2 regions of the Kribbella sp. NPDC055071 genome follow, and region 2 is predicted to be linked to the other one. Evidence: riboswitches for the same ligand, from Rfam matches in the RefSeq annotation. Region 2 holds a riboswitch; the other holds the start of a gene.
The links. Region 2 has a riboswitch for glycine ahead of ACWF4Z_RS17285 (L-serine ammonia-lyase). Riboswitches for the same ligand answer to the same signal wherever they lie in the genome.

Region 1: linked by a shared signal. The riboswitch ahead of gcvP (aminomethyl-transferring glycine dehydrogenase) and the one ahead of ACWF4Z_RS17285 (L-serine ammonia-lyase) in region 2 are both predicted to bind glycine.

The regions. Positions count from the first base shown of each region.
Region 1 covers NZ_JBSGUS010000001.1:33,350-43,160, reverse strand. The annotation lists gene ACWF4Z_RS00230 (lysine N(6)-hydroxylase/L-ornithine N(5)-oxygenase family protein) at 1-184, opposite strand, end outside; gene ACWF4Z_RS00225 (GNAT family N-acetyltransferase) at 186-713, opposite strand; gene ACWF4Z_RS00220 (IucA/IucC family protein) at 710-2,347, opposite strand; gene ACWF4Z_RS00215 (pyridoxal phosphate-dependent decarboxylase family protein) at 2,344-3,789, opposite strand; gene ACWF4Z_RS00210 (serine hydrolase domain-containing protein) at 3,978-5,282, opposite strand; gene gcvP (aminomethyl-transferring glycine dehydrogenase) at 5,300-8,140, opposite strand; glycine riboswitch at 8,223-8,312, opposite strand; gene ACWF4Z_RS00200 (MerR family transcriptional regulator) at 8,334-8,957, opposite strand; gene ACWF4Z_RS00195 (bifunctional nuclease family protein) at 9,151-9,645, opposite strand; gene ftsR (transcriptional regulator FtsR) at 9,704-9,811, opposite strand, start outside.
Region 2 covers NZ_JBSGUS010000009.1:192,358-202,168, reverse strand. The annotation lists gene ACWF4Z_RS17320 (LamB/YcsF family protein) at 1-305, opposite strand, end outside; gene ACWF4Z_RS17315 (NRAMP family divalent metal transporter) at 321-1,664, opposite strand; gene ACWF4Z_RS17310 (GntR family transcriptional regulator) at 1,855-2,577, shown strand; gene ACWF4Z_RS17305 (aminopeptidase P family protein) at 2,679-4,106, shown strand; gene ACWF4Z_RS17300 (hypothetical protein) at 4,296-4,523, shown strand; gene ACWF4Z_RS17295 (alpha/beta fold hydrolase) at 4,573-6,060, opposite strand; gene ACWF4Z_RS17290 (DUF3817 domain-containing protein) at 6,189-6,542, shown strand; glycine riboswitch at 6,540-6,632, shown strand; gene ACWF4Z_RS17285 (L-serine ammonia-lyase) at 6,713-8,086, shown strand; gene ACWF4Z_RS17280 (helix-turn-helix transcriptional regulator) at 8,161-8,994, shown strand; gene ACWF4Z_RS17275 (alpha/beta fold hydrolase) at 9,047-9,811, opposite strand, start outside.

The DNA of each region.
Region 1 (9,811 bases), on a different contig from region 2:
CCACCAATGACACCAGATCGGCCAGGAACGACACCTGCAGCATCGCGTCGTCGAACATCAGGCCCCGGTGCCAGGTGAACTCCGGCCGGCTGTCCAGCACCGCCACATCCAGGTCCACACCGGACGCCAGCGCGGCCAGTCCGAGGTTGAACGGCCCACAGCCGATCGCGATCACGTCGTACATGTCAATCCTCCACAGTCCGGGTCCGGACCATCAGTACCGCTGTCTTCTCGGGCAGCTGTAGCTCCCCTTGCTGGACAAATCCCGCCGCCGCGAATGCGCGGACGGACGGTGTGTTCTGAATGTCGGGCTCGGCCACAACGCGCTCACAGGCCGGATCGGCCCGCAGTAGCGCGTCCGCAAGAGCACGCAGTAGTTGGCGCCCCAGACCGCGGCCAACGCGCGTGACGTCGCCGATCGCCACGTGCACACCCCAGTCGTTGTCCAGAGCGCTGTAGTACTCGGCCAGACGGTCGAGCCGGACGCGGTACAGCTCGACGTACCCGAAGTCCTCCGCGTCCACAGCGGCGACGCATGGCGTCGAATGCTCCCCCGCCGCTTGCCTGGTGATCTCCTCGGCCCAGCGCTCCACCGACCAGTCCTGATGCCACCATCGCTGGATGTGCGGCTGCGCCATCCACACCGCGATCCTGGCGGCGTCCTCGGCGTTGGCCGGCCGCACATCGAAACCGTTGTCCAAGTGCCACCTCATGCGAGCCGGAGCGGATTCGGGATGTCGAGGTAGACCGACTGGGCATCCAGTGGTGCAACCACCTCGTCGATGCCGCGCAGCCGGGTCATCATGTTGGCCTTACACGGCAGCGTCTCCGCATCGAGCCACCGCCGAGCCAGCCGGTCCCCATCCGGTCCGGCCGCCTTCAGCAACGGCAACGCCAACGTCAACCGATCGCGTACGACGCCCAGCAGCTCGGACTCGTCCGCGACCCCGTCCGCGGCCAGACAGCCCACAACGGCCAGCGCCTGGTTGTGCAGCAGGTAGTAGGTCAGTCGGTCGTCGACAATCGGATCGTCGACCACAGCGAGCGTAGAGTCGCGCAGCCCGGTCACGGCGAGCAGACCACGCAGGTACGACGAAGCCAGGTAGTAGCCCTGGTTGTCGCGGTACGCACCACCCTTGATCCGGCCGAGCCCGTCCAACCGCACCAACGTGTTCTGCTGGTGTGCTTCCAGGCCGATGCCGGTTTCGGCGTACAGATGCAGCATCGGGATGAGCACGTTGTCGATGTACGCCGCCACCCAGCCGGTCGGGTCCTCGGCCGCGAACGCGCTCAGCCGGCTCGCTCCGCCCGGCCGCGGCGCGACGAGTCCCGCCAGACACGCATAGCTGTTGACGTCGGCCGGCACCTCTCGGACCGCCACGTCGAGACCGGTCAACGTCGGTCCACCTTCGTCAAGAGCAATCCACGCCGGATCGCGGACGATCGTGAACCGCGGGTGGGCTGTCGCCGTACCCGCGTTGTACGCCGCATCGAGCAGCCGGTTGATCTCCAGCCCGCGCCGCAGCTCGGTCGGGGTCGACTCGCGCCGCGAGTTGGTGATGCGCAGCCCGAGCGAGAGCTTCAGCATCACCGGCCGGTCCGGGTGAAAGACCGTCCGCAGGCTGGAGGTCGGGTACCACTCGACTCCAGAAGGTCCGAGCGCCTTCACGCGGCCCGCCTTGACCAGCGCAGCGACTCGCGGGCGCGTCAGGAGGGACGCCGCCTGCCACGGGTGGGCCGGGATCAGCACCCGCCCGGCCGACGCAGTGATACCGGCCAGCGCGCCCATCAGCTGCACGGCGTCCAGTCCTTGCAGCGAGGGCGCGCCGGCCACCTGGTCCGACGACACCAGCTCGGCGTCGGCTTCGAACCAGTGCATTGCGAAGCGGCCGCCGAGCTCCGGCGAGTACGCCGCGAGCTCGTCACCGCTCAGTCCGTCCCGGCTCTTCGGCGCGGGATGGTTCAGATGCCCGAGCAGCAGCGCCTGCTCGACCTCGAGAAACCTGCCCGGCCCACGCTCACCCCCGGCCTGCGCCCAGAACAGGTCGACGTTGCGCACCGACTCCGCGGTCCGCGCGGCCAGGTCGTCGATCTCGGCCGGATCCGCGTCCGTCGACAGCACCCTGACCAGCTCCTCGGGAGCCGGCGGTACGCCGTCCACCAGTACGTCGGTGAACTGGTGCAAGCCGGTCCGCGACGCGTACTCGACCCATGCCGTCACGGTCGAGTCGCCGACCTTCAGAGTCAGCGGACCGACCGCCACCGGAACCGATGTCTCGCGGGTGAAGCACCGCAGGATCGCATTCAGATGCGCCTGTGTCCCTGCCCCGGCCGAAAGTCCTGTCACGCTGCTCCTTCGCTGTCCGCGGTCCTTCCCCGCTCCGCCGCGCCGGTCGGATCCGCCCGTACGTCGAGGCCGGTGGCGACCACCTGGTCGAGCAGGTTCTCGATGTCCGCGGCGGTGGCGTTCGGGTTGAGCAGCGTCAGCTTCAACGCGACCACGGCCGGCCGGCCACCTCGGGCCGGGATCCTGGTCCGGCCGATCAGCACCCGCCCGGACGTCAGCAACCGGCGCCGGACCTCGCCCTGGAGGGCGTCCGCCGCGGTCGCCTCCAAGCCCTGCCCCGCGACCCGGAACAACACCGTGGTCAGGGTCACCGGCGCCAGCAACTCGAGGTTGCTGTCGGCAACGACCCGGGCCGCGGCGGCGTGCGCGAGCTCGTGGCAGGTGTCGAGCATTCTGCCCAGTCCGGCCCGTCCGTATGCCGTCAGCGTGGTCGCGACTTTGACCGCATCCGGACGGCGCGTGGTCTGCAGGCTGCGGCCGAGCAGGCCGTCCAGCCCGGAGTCGATGTCGTCGGCCGGATTGAGGTAGTCGACCGAGCGGTCGAAGGCCGTGAACCGGTTGCGGTCGGCCACCAGCAACACGCTGGTCGCGGCCGGCTGCCAGCCGATCTTGTGCAGGTCCAGCGTGACCGAATCCGCGTGCGCCAGGTCGGCCAGCAACGGCGCGAGCCGGTCCGAGAACAGCGCCCCGAACCCGTACGCCGCGTCCACGTGCATCCACGCGCCGTACCGCCGGGCCAGCTCCGCGATCGGCGCGATCGGGTCGACCGAGCCGAAGTCCGTCGTACCGGCCGTCGCGATGACCGCGACCGGTATGCGGCCGGGCTTGGCCAGCTCGTCGGCGAGGACGTCGGTCCGCATCCGGAAGTTCTCGTCGGAGGCGATCGTGATGGCTGCGGACTCACCGAGCCCGAGGGCGGCGCAGGCTCGCTGGACCGAGAAGTGTGCGAGCTCGGAGCAGAACACGACCGGGTGATCGAGCCCGTGCAGGCCATTCCGACGTACGTCGACACCCGCGGAGGCGGCCGCGGCGTCGCGGGCGATCAGGACGGCGAGCAGGTTCGAGATCGAGCCGCCGGGCGTGAGGACGCCGTCGGCCTCCGGGCCGAATCCGGCCAGGCCGGCCAGCGCCTGCACGACCCAGCGCTCGATCGCGAGGGTCGCCGGGCCGGAGTCGTACGTGTCCATCGACGCGTTCGACGCCGACGCCAGTGCGTCCGCGTCCACCGCGACCTGCAGCACCGGCGGCTGCAGATGAGCCGCGGCATGCGGGTGGCTCAGGTCGATGCCGTTCTCCTCGAGCAACCCCGCGATCAGGTCGAGGGCCGCGGACTCACCGACACCGGTCGACGGGACGCGGGCCTCACCCAGGACCTCCGCCGTACGCCGTAACACCTCCGCCGGCGAACCATGCGGCAACGGCCCCCGGTCTCGATCGGACACAGTCGAAGCGAGCGGCCACGCGGAATCGAACGGGTTGCGCACAGGCGAGGGCAACGCGGTCAGACGCGCAGAATGCGGCACCAGATCTCCCGGGAAGTTGTCGAGTAAGGCAAGCCTTACTAAGGCAGCCCTAACTTTTATCCCGGCCACTCACCGTGTCAACTCAGCCACCCCCAGAGTGGCGCTCCTCACCTTCCTTCGCCGTACGGCGTGCGGGTCAGTTCGAAGGTGGCGGTGGTGAGGACGACGGTCGAACCGGTGCGGGTGACGTGGAGCTTTTCGCCTGCCAAATAGCCGTCTTTGGCCTGATAGAGGTCGTGCGCCAGGGGGATCAAGCGGGTGGCGAAGCCGCCGCCGAGGGTCAGATCGCCGCCGGACACGGAGATGGTCAGCGGCGTGTTGCCCCAGTACCAATGTCCGAGCAGGTCCGCCCCTTGGGACAGCTCGGGCTCGGGGACCCACTCCGGGGCGATCGGTGGTTCGTACCGCATCAGCACGCGCAGCAGATCCGGGGCCAGCCCGGCCACGCGGCCGAAGGTCCCGTTCCCGAGGGTGACGGCGCCGACCCGACGGACCCGGTCCACGAAGAGACCGGCCATGAAGCCAGGCATCGAGCCGGTGTGACCGACGAGCAGATGCGGGTCGTCGGCGGACAACTGCAGACCCAGGCCGTACGACGAGGTCAGCCCGGCGCGTGGATCCGCGGCGGCCGGCGTCGCCATCTCCTCGACCGTGTCCGGGCTCAGCACCTCGGCCACCGGCTCGATCCAGAACGACGCCAATCTGGCCAGGTCCTCGATCGTGCTCCACAACTGACCGGCCGGCGCCATCGCATCGGAGTCGTATGCCGGCTCCTCCAGCAACTGCCCGCTGAACGGATGGACCGAGTACCCCTGCGCCGCGTGCCCGAACGGGAAGTACGACGTACGCCGCATCTCGAGCGGGTCCAGGACGCGGGACTGCACCAGGTCCAGCCACGATTCACCCCGCAAGCGCGCCGCGATCTCGCCGAGCAGCCCGTACCCGAGGTTCGAGTAGTGATGGCGCTTGTCGGCCGCACCGGCCCGGTGCGACTCGTCCATCGCCGCGACCAGCTCGTCGAACGAGACGCCCGGATTCCGCTCCCACCACGGCCCTTCGGGCTCCGCGTTCATCCCGCCCGAGTGCGCCAGCAACTGTCGCACCGTCAGCCCGCCGAACGCGACCCCGGGCAGATGCTTGCCCACCGCATCATTCAGCGCGAGCAACCCGTCGTCGCGACACTGCATGATCAGGACGGCCGTCATCGTCTTGGTGATCGACCCGATCCGGTACTGCACGTTCGGACCCGGCGCGAGCCCGTCGGCGTTCACGACGCGCCCGCGCGACCCGGTCCACACCAACGCGCCGTCCCGGATCACCCCGGCGGTCAGCGACGGCACCTTGGTCTCGCTCTGGGCCGTCGCGACCCCGGCGTACAGCGCAGCGGCAGTATCGGGACGTACGTCGGTCACACCAACCTCCAGTGGTCCTACTCGAACGCCTCCGGCGCGGGACACGAGCATACGAGGTTGCGGTCGCCGTAGGCGCCGTCGATGCGACGGACCGGCGGCCAGTACTTCGAGGCCCGGTCGACCGACCGCGGGAAGGCGGCCTCCTCGCGGGTGTAGGCGTGCTCCCACTTGTCGTTGATCACGGCCGAGGCGGTGTGCGGGGCGTTCACCAGCGGGTTGTCGCCGGCCGGCCACTCCCCCGCCGCGACCCGGTCGATCTCGTGCTTGATCGCGATCATCGCGTCGCAGAACCGGTCGAGCTCACCGAGATCCTCGGATTCCGTCGGCTCGACCATCAGCGTGCCCGCGACCGGGAACGACATCGTCGGCGCGTGGAAGCCGTAGTCGATCAGCCGCTTCGCGACGTCGTCGACGCTGATCCCGGTCTCCTTGGTCATCGGCCGCAGATCCAGGATGCACTCGTGCGCGACCAGCCCGTTCTCGCCGGTGTAGAGGACCGGGAAGACGCCCTCGAGCCGCTTGGCCACGTAGTTCGCCGTCAGCACCGCGGCCTTCGTCGCATCGGTCAGGCCCTCGGCACCCATCATCCGGATGTAGGCCCACGAGATCGCCAGCACGCCCGCAGACCCGAACGGCGCCGCGCTGATCGGGCCGACCCCGGACTCCGGACCGGCCTGGTCCAGCAGCGGGTGATTCGGCAGGTACGGGGCCAGGTGCGCGGCGACCGCGACCGGGCCCACACCCGGGCCACCACCGCCGTGCGGGATGCAGAACGTCTTGTGCAGGTTCAGATGCGAGACGTCGCCGCCGAACTCACCGGGCTTGGCCAGACCCAGCAACGCGTTCAGGTTCGCGCCGTCGACGTACACCTGGCCGCCGTGGTCGTGGACGATCCGGCAGACCTCGGTCACGCTCTCCTCGTACACGCCGTGCGTGGACGGGTAGGTGATCATGATCGCGGCCAGCTTCGCCGCGTGCTCGGACGCCTTGGCCCGCAGGTCGTCCAGGTCGATCGTGCCGTCGTCGTTGCCCTTGACAACGACCACCTTCATGCCGGCCATCACCGCGGAGGCCGCGTTGGTACCGTGCGCGCTGGCCGGGATCAGGCAGACGTTGCGATTGTCGTTGCCCTGGGCCCGGTGATACCCGCGGATCGCGAGCAGGCCGGCGAGCTCACCCTGCGAGCCCGCGTTCGGCTGGATCGACACCCGCGCGTACCCGGTGACCTCGGCCAGCCAGCGCTCGAGCTGAGCGATCAGCGTCACGTACCCGGCCGCGTCCTCGATCGGCGCCAGCGGGTGCATGTCCGCGAACTCCGGCCAGGTGACCGCTTCCATCTCGGTGGTCGCGTTCAGCTTCATCGTGCAGGATCCGAGCGGGATCATCCCGCGGTCCAGCGCGTAGTCCATGTCGGACAACTTGCGCAGGTACCGCAGCATCGCCGTCTCGGACCGGTGCGTGTTGAAGACCGGGTGGGTCAGGTAGTCCGTCGTCCGCGGCACCGCGATCGCGGGCGCGGCGTGGGAGTCGTCGTACCGGACGCCGAAGGACTGACAAACCCGGGTCAGTACGGCGGCGTCGGTCTTCTCGTCGCAGGAGATGCCGACGTGGTCCGCGTCCACCTGCCGCAGCCAGATGCCGTTCTGCCGGGCCGCGTCGACCACATCCGCGGCCTGACCTGGGACGCGGGCGAGCACGGTGTCGAAGAAGTCGTTGTGCACGACCTCCACGCCGCCCGCACGCAGTGACTCGGCCAGCTTGCCGGCGTAGTTGTGCACCCGCTCGGCGATCGCCTCGAGCCCCTCGGGCCCGTGGTAGACGGCGTACATCGACGCGACCACGGCCAGCAGGACCTGCGCCGTACAGATGTTGGACGTCGCCTTCTCGCGACGGATGTGCTGCTCACGCGTCTGCAACGCCAGCCGGTACGCCGGTGCGCCGTCAGCGTCGACCGAGACACCGACAAGGCGACCGGGCAACGATCGCTCCAAACCGGCCCGAACGGACATGAAGCCCGCGTGCGGACCGCCGTAGAACAGCGGCACGCCGAAGCGCTGCGACGATCCGACCACGATGTCCGCGCCGGCCTCACCCGGAGCCTGCAGCACGGTCAGAGCGAGCAGATCGGAGGCGACCGCGACCAGAGTGTCGCGCCCGTGCGCCGCGGTGATCAGCGGCTTGAGGTCGCGGACCACACCGCCGGAGCCCGGGTACTGCACCAGGAAACCGAAGAAGTCGCCGTCCGGCAGACCGTCGGTGGTGTCAGCGACGACGACCTGGATCCCGAGCGCCTCGGCCCGGGTCTGGACCACGGCGATCGTCTGGGCGAAGCAGTCGGCGTCGACCAGGAAGCGCTCGGACTTGCTCTTCTTGTTCGACCGGTGAGCCAGCGTCATCGCCTCGGCCGCCGCGGTGCCCTCGTCGAGCAGGGACGCGTTCGCGGTCGGGAGACCGGTCAGGTCGGAGACGACGGTCTGGAAGTTCAGCAGCGCCTCGAGGCGGCCCTGGGAGATCTCCGGCTGGTACGGCGTGTAAGCCGTGTACCAGGCCGGGTTCTCGACCAGGCGGCGGACGATCACACTCGGCGTGAACGTGCCGTAGTAGCCCTGGCCGATCATCGAGGTGGCGACCTGGTTGCGGGCGGCGAGCTGGCGAAGCTCGGTCAGCGCGTCGACCTCGGAGGCCGGCTCGGGCAGCCGGAGCGCCTCGGCCGAGCGGATCGACGCCGGGACGGCCGCATCCACGAGCGCGTCGACATCGTCGTACCCGAGGGTCTGGACCATCCGGTCGATCTCGTCCCGGCGCGGACCGATGTGCCGGTCGGCGAAGGTGGCCGAGACCTGGGGTGAGTTGTTCATCAAGAGGCTCCGTATGCAGACAGTGCTTCCGGTCGCCTCCCCCTCTGTTACCCGCGCGGTGACGCGCACGCTTCAGAGTCGCCTATGACACTCGGTCCATGGGCCTGAGAGGTTCCGGGGAGGAATTGCCCCTTCGGCGCCCGGTTCAACGGGTCTCTCCCGAGTGCTGTGTACGGCTAGAGCAAAGGGTACCTCAGCCCGTCATGCGGGCGCGGCGACGGGCGGCGAGCTCGTCGTTCGCGTGCGACTGCGACTCGGCGTCGCCGTCGTGACCATCGGCACGCTCGGTCGGCAGCTCGGAGAGCGAGCCCTCGACCTCACGCCAGACACCACCGAGTGCGATCCCGAACACACCCTGGCCACCGGCCAGCAGGTCGATGACCTCGTCCGGCGAGGTGCACATGTACACCGAGGCGCCGTCGCTCATCAGCGTGATCTGGGTCAGGTCGTCGATCCCCCGCTTGCTCAGGTGGGCGATCGCGGTCCGGATCTGCTGCAGCGAGATCCCGGCGTCGAGCAGCCGCTTGATCACCTTCAGCAACAGGACGTCACGGAACCCGTACAGCCGCTGCGTGCCGGAGCCGGTCGCGGGCCGGACGGACGGCGAGACCAGGCCGGTGCGGGCCCAGTAGTCGAGCTGACGGTAGGTGATCCCGGCCGCGGCGCACGCCGTCGGGCCGCGGAACCCGACGTCCTCCGGCATCGGCCGCAGGTCGTCGTCGAAGAGCAGACCCTGCACGCCGGCGGCGGCGGCCGCCTCGGCGCGTGCTTCGGACGTCGACTGCGCCGTCAGATCCGTGTCCCCGGTGCGTGTCACGCCTGAGCCTCCCTGGATACCGACTGGAACGGTTCACATCCGTGGAGTAACAGCACCCCACGACTCCTTCAAGGTAAGCCGCCGACCAAACAGGGTCAACGACAACCGCGTCGAGCCGGGAGCGTGTCGCGGCCGTCGTACGAATCGTTACCTATCTGGTCTTGTCCTCAGCCGGTGACCGGAGCGGACCGGTTCAGCTCTTGTCGAAGTCCTCCGGGGTCACCTGGTCGAGGAACTCGCGGAAGCGTTCGACCTCCTCTTCCTCCTCCACCTCGTCCGCGCCGTCGGTCTCACTGTCCGGGACGGGGATCCCCGCCTCGGCCAGGATCTCCTCGGCGCAGAACACCGGTGTCCCGGTCCGCAGCGCGAGCGCGATCGAGTCCGACGGCCGGGCGGACAGCTCGGTCTTGTCGTCGAAGACCAGGATCGCCTCGAAGACACCGTCGGTCAGGTTCACGATCCGGACCTGGCTCAGCGTGTGCCCGAGCACCCGGATCGTCTCGGCGAACAGGTCGTGCGTCAGCGGCCGCGGCGGCTCCATGCCCTGCTGGGCGAAGGCGATCGCACTGGCTTCGGCCGCGCCGATCCAGATCGGCAGATACCGCTCCCCGCCGACCTCCTTCAGCAGCACGATCGGCTGACTCGAGGGCATCTCCACCCGGACTCCGACCACGTCGACTTCGCGCACACGTTCAGCCTACTCCGCGGGCCAGGCCCGGGCAGGCCCACGGTGTCCCTCATGGGCACTAGCGCGGCAGCCGCGACCGGACGAGTGCCGAGTGCAACCGGACCGCGAGCGCGGCCAGCTCCTCGGTCTGTTCGGTCCGGCGCGGGCCGGTGACCTGCTCGATCAG
Region 2 (9,811 bases):
CGGTTGCCCGCGATCCGTGCGAACGCATCCAGCGCACCGATCTGGTAGACGACCTCATCGCGTAAAGCGGCCGGCTCGATGTCGACGAACCGCCGGCCGAACCCGGCCTTGTCGGCGTACCCCACGTGCGCCCCGATCGCGACGCCGCGCGAGACAGCCTCGCCGGTCACCCGGCGCATGATCGACGGATCGCCGGCGTGGAATCCGCACGCCACGTTGGCGCTCGTGACGACCTCCAGCAAAGCGCTGTCGTCACCCATCGCCCAGGAGCCGAATCCCTCGCCGAGATCCGCATTGAGATCCATCAACACCCCTCCAAGTTAGAACAGCCCGACAACGGATCGGACGGCCAGATACACAGTGAGCAGCCAGGCGGCTCCACCGACGATGAGCAGCCACCGCGGATACCTGTGCCCGCGCAGCAGGTCCGGACGCTGCCACGCGACCCACAGGAGTACGCCGACACCCAGCGGCAACAGCACGCCGTTGAAGGCACCCGCGAACACGAGCAGCCGGGCCGGCGCCGTACCAAGAGCCAGGTAGATCACCGTCGCGACCGCGATGAACAACACGATCAGAGCGGTCCGCGTCCCGTCCGACGTCTTGGTCCGGGACGTGACGAAGGTGACGGTCGTGTACGCCGCTCCGATCACCGAAGCGATCGCGCCGGCCCACAAGACCATGCCGAACGCCCGCAGCCCGAACTCACCCGCCGCCTGCTCGAACGCCGAAGCAGTCGGATTAGCAGGATCCAGTCGAGCACCACCCGCGACGACACCCAGTACGGCGAGGAACAGCGCGACCCGGATCACACCGGTGATCAGAACCCCGCCGATCGACGCCAGGCTGATTGCTCGGACGTGATGCGGTCCAGACACCCCGGAGTCGAGGAGCCGGTGTGGACCGGCGTACGTGAGGTAGCCGCCGATCGTGCCGCCGATAAGCGTGATGATCACGAGGAAGTTGAGGTCGGACGGCAGCGCGACGCTCCGCAACACCGCGCCGACGGGTGGATCCGAGGTGAAGGCGACGTATCCGGTCAGCAGCAGGATCACCGCGCCGAGAACGACCACCACGCGATCCAGTGCGACCCCGGCGCGGCGGGCCAGGAAGATGCCGATGGCAACGATCACCGAGAGCGCGGCGCCGAGTCGGGGGTCGAGTCCGATCATCGCCGACGTCCCGAGCCCGGTCCCGGCCACGTTGCCGACCGTGAAAGCCAGCCCACCAACGAAGAGCAGCGTGGCCATCGCCGTACCTAGACGCGGTGCGACCAGGTTGCCCAGCTCCTGAGCCCGGCGACCGGAGACGCCGACCACGCGCCAGACGTTCAACTGCACCGCAAGGTCCACGAGCACCGAGACCAGGATCGCGACGCCGAACGCCGAGCCGAGCGAGACCGTGAACAAGGTCGTCTGGGTCAGGAACCCGGGCCCGATCGCGGACGTGGCCGTCAGGAACATCGCGCCGATCAGTGTCGACCGGCGACCGGCCCGCATCGGGCTGTCGGGCGTCTTCCGGCCGGCCACCGGGGTGAGTTGGCGGGCATAGGGATTCGCCCGGCCGTAAGGATCGGTACGGCGGACCGGTTGGCGACTGGGTCGCCGGGTCGGTGGCTTGGCTCGATGCGGTCGGTTGGCGAGAGGTTGCGACGAAGAAGGCACAGTGGGCGCTCCTGATCGAGGGCGATAGCTGCCGGATGGTCTCCCAAAGCGATAAGTGACGACAGTGCGGTAGGTGACAGTGCGGTGAGTGACGAGCGATGACACGAGAGTAGGGATTGTTCAACAATCCTGCAAGAGTCTTGTTCTACTAAACTTTCGCTCAACGCCTTCGGTGCGCGATGATGCGGAGATGAGTACGGGTGAGGCCGACGCGGGCCGGCAGGCGTGGTTGCGGACAGTCGCCGCCGATGTCGCGCGCCTGGACCGGAGCAGCTCGGCCGAGCGGGCCGCTGACATCCTGCGTCGCAGCATCACCGAGGGCGCACTGCCGCCGGGCGCCCAGCTGTCCGAGGTCGAGCTGACCGAGGTGCTGGAGGTGAGCCGCAATACTCTCCGTGAGGCTTTCCGACTGCTCACCCATGAGGGGCTGCTGGTCTACAAGCTGCACCGCGGTGTCTTCGTCCCAGAGCTGGACGAGCAGGACGTGGTCGATCTGTACCGACTCCGCCGAGTGCTGGAGGTCGACGTCGTCCGCGGACTCACCGATCGTCATCCGGAGCTCCCGACTGGTCGGCTCGAGCCCTTGCAGGACGATGTCGAGGCTGCCGAGGCGGCGGCGCGCGCGGACCGCTGGCCGGCCGTCGGTACGGCGAACATGCGCTTCCATCAGCACCTGATCGGTCTGGCCGACAGTGCGCGGATGGACGCGATGACCGCACGACTCCTCGCGGAGTTGCGGCTCCTTTTCCACGTGATCGCGACCCCGCGCGAGCTGCACGAGCCGTATATCGCGCGCAACCGCGGGCTGTTCGAGCTGCTCGAGGCGCGCGCGTACGACGAGGCGGCGGCGGACCTGCACCAATACCTGCTCGACTCCGAACAGGGCATCCTCGCCGCGTTCCGCGCGCGCTGAATCGGCCCTGATCTGGAATTGATCCGATAAGGCCTTGCGTGGCCGCAGTCGGACCTGAGTTGATGAAGAGTGACAGTCAGCTGCGAAGGGGAGCTCAGCTCATGACCGACGGCCGGACCACCGAGACGCCGAAGTCGTATCGCCCGATTGACGCCAAGGGATTCCGGGAGTTCGTCTCGCGTGGTTGGGGTCCGGTGGACCGGTCGGTGTCCCTCCCGGCGGGTCTGGCCGACGCCGCCGCCGAGCACCGGCGGAAACTGGCCGCGGCGCTGCCGGGGCGTCGGATCGCGCTCGCGGCCGGCCGTGCGCCCGTGCGCTCGAACGACACGGACTACCAGTTCCGCGCCGACAGCGACTTCGTCTGGCTGACCGGATGCCAGGCGGAGGGCGCCGTACTGGTGATCTCCGGCGACGGCGAGGCGACGCTGTACCTGCGCGAGACCGCCGGGCCGGACGAGGCGGACTTCTTCGCGAACGCGCGCGACGGCGAGCTGTGGATCGGCCCGGTGCCCGGGCTGAAGGACTGGTCGGACGCGTTGCAGATCGCGTGCCGCCCGATCGAGGAGCTGCCGGCGGCCGTACGAGGCGCAGTCCCGTTCATCCTGTCCGTCCCGGGCGTCGAGCCGATGCTGGACGCCTTGGTCCAGACCTCGCCGACCGACGGGAACTCGCTGCGGCAGACGCTGGCCGAGCTGCGCCGGATCAAGGACGACTGGGAGCTGGATCAGCTGCGCGAGGCGGTCGCGGCCAGTGTGCTCGCGTTCGAGGATGTCGCCCGTGAGCTGCCCGAGGCGATTCGTGGCGGCGGCGAGCGGTGGCTGCAGGGCACCTTCGACCGGCGGGCGCGGACCGCGGGCAACGGCGTCGGGTATGCCTCGATTGTTGCCGCTGGCAACCATGCGCCGGTGCTGCACTGGGTCCGCAACGACGGCCCGGTCAACGAGGGTGACGTGATCCTGCTGGACGCGGGTGTCGAGACTCGCACGCTCTACACCGCCGATGTGACTCGGACCTTCCCCGCCACGGGCGAGTACACCGCGGCGCAGCGGCAGGTGCATGACCTGGTGCACAAGGCGCAGCTGGCATCACTCGAGGCCGTCAAGGTGGGAGCGCCGTACCGGGCCTTCCAGTACGAAGCGCTGCGGGTGCTCGCCGAAGGGCTGCGCGGCTGGGGTCTGCTCGACATTTCGCTCGACGAGTTGCTCGGGCCGGATGGGCAGCAGCACCGGCGCTACATCGTCTGCGGGACCGGGCACTACATCGGCCTCGACGTGCACGACTGCGACGCGTCCCGGCCGGAGGCGTATTTCGCCGGCGACATCGAGGCCGGGATGGCGCTCGCGGTCGAGCCGGGGCTCTACTTCCACCCGAACGACGAGACCGTGCCGCCGGAGCTACGCGGGATCGGCATCCGGATCGAGGACAACGTCGTCGTCCACGCGGATCGGCTGGAGATCCTGACCGAGGGCCTGCCGATCACCACCGACGGCCTGGAGCAGTGGACCCGGGCACAGATCCAGTCCCGGTGACCACTCGACCGCGGAAAGTAGTTCGTCACCAGCTGTAACATCCGCGCCCGCCGCTCCGATAGGTAGGGCGGGGGAGGGTCGTTCTCGGCCGGGCGCGTGGCAGTGGGGGGCCGCGGTCACGCGCCGGACCGAGGCGGCCCCGACTGGGAACCAGGGGGGACCCAGAGTCCTGGGGCACGGGGAGTAGTCATGAATCTTCGGGTGCGAGTAGTCCACTACGGCGATCAGCACTGGTACGCCGACATCGACGATGCCGACGACCCACAACCGGACGATCCGTTCTGGTACGTCGACCGGTGCCGATCCCAGCGGCAGGCCCTTGACACCGCCTGCGCCGAGCTACGCCTGCTGTCGAACCGCGTGGTCCGCGGCGATCACCTCGATCGCGTCCTCGACGTCACCGGCGTACCGGTCTGACCAGACTCCGGGGCCGACGCTTGTTGGGGGCGCCGGCTCCGGATTTCCGTTAACCCAAGGGCGGTACGGCGGGGCAGGTCGTGCCGCGCTTCGGGAGTTGGCGGGTGATCAGGTAGTTGTCGATGGTTGCCTGGATGCAAGGGCTCTTGTTGTAGCTGCCGTGGCCCCAGCCTTCGTAGGTCAGGAGACTTCCGTTGTGGGCTAGTTGGCGTGCGACGGACTGGGCGCCGTTGTAGCCCGTAGCTGGGTCGTGGATTGCGTTGGCCAGGAGGATGGGCGTCTTCAGGGTGTGGACCTTCAGGACGTGTTGCGGGTTGTTGGCCTTCGGCCCGCCTAGGCAGTTCGTGATGGCGAGCAGTTGGCCCGGGTACGGCATGTCGGGGTTGTCGCGGGCGATCTTCGCGACGATTCCGGCGTACTCGCGGTAGTCCCGCACGGCGAGGCCGAAGTCCTGGCAGAACGGCGCAAGCGTGTTGTTCATCAGCCCGGTGGGTACGGGCGCTTGTCCGGTCGGTGGGGTGCTGGTGTCGAGCGTCTTGAGCAGGTCGGCCAGCCCGCGCCACTGCGGGTCGTAGAACGTCCGGAACACTGCGAAGCTCAAGTAGAACGGCGAGATCGCGACGTTCGGCTGCCGTGGGTCCGGGATCTCGCCTTGGTCCGCTCGCTTCAGCAGGCCGGCCCAGAGCGCGCGGATGTCGCGGCCGTGCAGTGAACACTCCGTTGCCTGGTCGCACCACTTCACGAACTCGTCGAACGAGTCCTGCACCGGTCCCGCCTGCCGTGACAGGAAGTTCTGAGCACCTTGGGTGCTGTGGTCCAGCACGCTCTCCAGCACAGCCGCGCGAACCCGAGTCGGATAGGTCTCGGCGTACTGCGCGCCAAGTACCGTCCCGTACGACGTCCCGTGGAACGAGATCTGCTTCTCCCCAAGGGCCTTCCGAATCGCCTCCACGTCATGCACCGTCTGCCAGGTGTCGATGTGGTCGTACAGCGGGCCGGTGTGCGCGCGGCAGTCGGCGGCGAGCTCATGGTTGTAGCGGACGGTCGCGTCGAAGTCGGCCTGGCTCTTCATCAGCGGTGACGGCTGCTCGGCCAGTAGTGCGGCCGAGCACAGCACCGGGTTGCTGCGGGCGATCCCACGTGGGTCGAAGCTGACGATGTCGAAGCGATCCTGCAGGTCCGGGCTGAATCGGCTGATGCCGGTCTTGATCCGTTGGACTCCCGAGTCGCCGGGACCGCCAGGGCCGAAGATCAGGACTCCGACGCGTTCGCTCGGGACTTTCGCCGTACGCCGGGCGATGGCGAGGCCGAAGGTCGGTCCGGTGGGTTTGCGCCAGTCGATCGGAAGCTGCAGGGTCGCGCACTGCGAGCCCTTCACCACCTCCGGTTTGTCGTTGCCTTCGGGTGCGCAGTCGGACCACTGCACTCCCGTCGGCTTCGGTGTGGCGGCCGAGGCCGGCAGCGTCGCGACGCCGGCCGCCGTCAGGCCCAGGACCACACCCCACGCGGTGGTCCTGAGCAGTCTGTTCGATCTCATCCGGGAACTCTCCTCACGCTCGAGAAACTCCTTCGATCGTTCGGCAATCGCTTGCTCACCCACATCGGGGACGCCCCCTCGGCCAACCCCGGACACTGTTTGGGGGCCTTGCTAGGGTCGGTCGTCTGATGACTACCAAGCCTGCGGTGTGGTTCCGGACGGTGGCGATCGCCGAGGCGATCTCGTGGACCGGATTGCTGATCGGAATGCTGTTCAAGTACGTGCTGTCCGACAACGAGCTCGGGGTGAAGATCTTCGGCCCGATCCACGGCGGCATCTTCATCGCCTACGTGCTCACGGTCCTGCTCGTCCGTGGCCCGCTGAAGTGGTCCTGGCCGGTCACACTGGCCGCACTCGCGGCCAGCATTCCCCCACTGTTCACCTGGTTCTACGAGGTCTGGCTGGTCCGGACCGGCCGGATTGACGTTGGGCGGGCGTCCGCCGTACCGTCCGAGGCGTCAGTCAACTCAACAGCCGCATGAACCCGTGCGGGAGAGACCTGAGTACGACTCAGGCGCCGTAGGAGCAACTCTCCCCAAGAATCTCTCAGGCACCTTCACCGCACGGGCGAGGCATCTCTGGAGGACGACGGGTCCAACAGAGCGGGGAGGACACCAAACGGTCAACGGCGACCGGAAGGAACCTCCACACGATGGCGATCAGCGTCTTCGATCTGTTCAGTATCGGGATCGGCCCGTCGAGCTCCCACACCGTGGGACCGATGCGCGCCGCCCGCACCTTCGCACTCGGTCTCGCCGACGCGGGTCTGTTGCCCGCGACGACGAAGGTCGAGGCCCAGCTCTTCGGCTCGCTCGGCGCGACCGGGCACGGGCACGGTAGTAACAAGGCGGTGATCCTCGGCCTCGAGGGCTCGGACCCGGAGACCGTCGTCACGCATGCGGTCGACGCGCGGGTCGAGACGATCCGGGAGCGCGGCCGGCTGCTGCTCGCCGGTACGCACGAGATCGCGTACGACGAGAACACCGACCTGATCATGCACCGGCGCAAGACGCTGCCGTACCACCCGAACGGGATGACGTTCGTGGCTCGCGGCGCGGATGGCGTCGTACTGCGGGAACGCACGTACTACTCGGTCGGTGGTGGATTCGTTGTCGACGAGAACGCGGCAGCGGGGGACCGGATCGTGCCGGACACGACTCCGCTGAAGTATCCGTTCACCACCGGCGCGGAGTTGCTCGACCGGTGCCGGGAGTCGCAGCTGTCGATCAGCGAGGTGATGCTCGCGAACGAGCTCGCCTGGCGGACCGAGGACGAGATCCGCGCCGGTCTGCTGCACATCTGGCAGGTGATGCAGGACTGCGTGCGTGAGGGCTGCGAGACCGAGGGCATCCTGCCGGGCGGTCTCAAGGTGCCGCGGCGGGCGCATGCGCTGCACACCAAGCTCACCCACGATCCCTGGTCGGTCGATCCGCTCAAGGTGATGGACTGGGTCAACCTGTTCGCCCTGGCGGTCAACGAGCAGAACGCGTCCGGTGGGCGGATCGTGACGGCTCCGACGAATGGTGCCGCGGGCATCATTCCCGCCGTACTGCACTATTACCGTCGATTCGTGCCCGGGGCAACCGATGACGGTGTGGTCCGGTTCTTGCTGACGGCGGGGGCGATCGGCGTTCTGTACAAGGAGAATGCGTCGATCTCCGGGGCCGAGGTCGGCTGTCAGGGTGAGGTCGGGTCGGCCTGCTCGATGGCGGCCGCGGGACTGTGCGAGGTGCTCGGTGGTACGCCGCTACAGGTCGAGAACGCGGCCGAGATCGCGATGGAACACAACCTCGGCCTGACCTGCGACCCGGTCGGCGGGCTGGTACAGATCCCGTGCATCGAGCGGAACGCGATGGCGTCGGTGAAGGCGATCAACGCGTCCCGGATGGCGATGCACGGCGACGGCGTCCACGTGGTCACGCTCGACAAGGTGATCAAGACGATGCGCGAAACCGGTGCGGACATGAAGATCAAGTACAAGGAGACCTCACGCGGCGGCCTGGCCGTCAACGTGATCGAATGCTGACCTGGCTGGTGGGCCGGATGCCTAGGTAACGGCGGTACCAGGCTGTTTCGTTGGGTGCGCGGGATACTGGGGGTGTGAACGAGCTCGGTCGAACCTTGCACGCGTGGCGTGACCGGATCACGCCCGAGGAAGCCGGTCTCCCGCAGGGTGGACGGCGTCGCGCGCCCGGTCTGCGGCGTGAGGAACTGGCGATGCTGGCCGGGCTGTCGGTCGACTACATCATTCGCCTCGAGCAGGGGCGGTCGGAATCTCCGTCGGTGCAGGTGCTGACCGCGCTGGCGCGGGCGCTCCGGTTGTCCGATGCCGAGCGCAACCATCTGTTCGTCGTCGCGGGTCAGGTGCCACCGTCGCCGGGCCGGATCTCCGGACACATTCCGCCGAGCGTGCAGCGGATCGTGGACCAACTCTCCGGTACGCCGCTAGGTGTGTACGACGCCTCCTGGACACTGATCGCGTGGAACGCTCTCGGCGCCGCGCTGCTCGGAGACCCATCGGCGTGGACAGGGCGGACGCGCAACATCATCTGGCGGCACTTCACCGGGATGTTCCACGACCGGATCGTGCAGACACCTGACCAGCAGCGGAGCTTCCTGATCGCGACCGTGACGGATCTGCGTGCCTCTGTCGCGCGCTACCCGAACGACAAGGACCTCGCGGCGTTCATCGATGACCTTCGCGACTGCTCCGAAGAGTTCGCAGCCCTCTGGGATCAGCCCGTCCTAGGCTTCCACCGCTCCGAACACAAAATCGTCAACCACCCCGAGCTCGGCCCCATCCCCGTCGACTGCGACGTCCTCACCGTCCCAGGCTCCGACCTACGCATAGTCATCTACACCGCCGCCCCCACCTCCGAAGCCGCCGAAAAACTCCGCCTCCTATCAGTAATCGGCCTACAAACAGTCCCCTGACAAGTCGACTTTCGAGAGTACCGGCGATGTGCTGCCGCACTCCGACGTTGCCTCAGCGGGTGTGGAGGATTGTGGTGGTTATCAGGGTGGGGGCGTCGTTCATGGGGACGTGGCCGCAGTTGAGGAGGGGGATGTAGCGGGCGGTGGGGAGTTGGAGGTGGGCTCTCGCGGCCTGGCGGGGGAGTAGGACTCGGTCGTGGGTGCCCCAGGCGATGGTGACGGGGATGTCGGGGACGTCGCCGTCGAAGGTGATGCCGGTGCGGGCGTGGGCGGCTACGCGGTCGAAGGCGGGGGCGTCGCGTAGGGCTCGGGTCTCGGCCACCACGGCGTCCGGGTCGCGGAGGGCGGGGCGGTGATAGATCGCCCCGGTCAGTACGCGTCGACCGGCCGGCGTGCGGGACAGACGTCGTACGACGGACTCCGGCGTACGGCGGGCCGCTTGCCGGAGCCTGGTCAGGAGGCCGATGGCCCAGGCGTTCTCGCGTGGGGTCCAGAAGCCGGCGGGTGCGAGGGCGGTGACCGATCGGGCCAGACCGAGCTGGCCGAGGCGCAGCGCGACCATGCCGCCCATCGAGTTCCCGGCGACGTGCGGCCGGTCGAGGTCGAGCGCCGTACAGAAAGCCTCGACCACCCGCGCGAGACTGTCGAACTCGTCGGGCACTCCGTCCGGTAGGTCGGGAGACTCACCGAATCCGGGGAAGTCGAGCGCGATCACATCGCGCTGTTCGGCGAGCAGCTCGAGCACCGGGTCGAACGCCTGCCGGTGGTGACCGATGCCGTGCAGCAGGAGCAGCGGCTCGCCCGCGCCTTTGCGGTC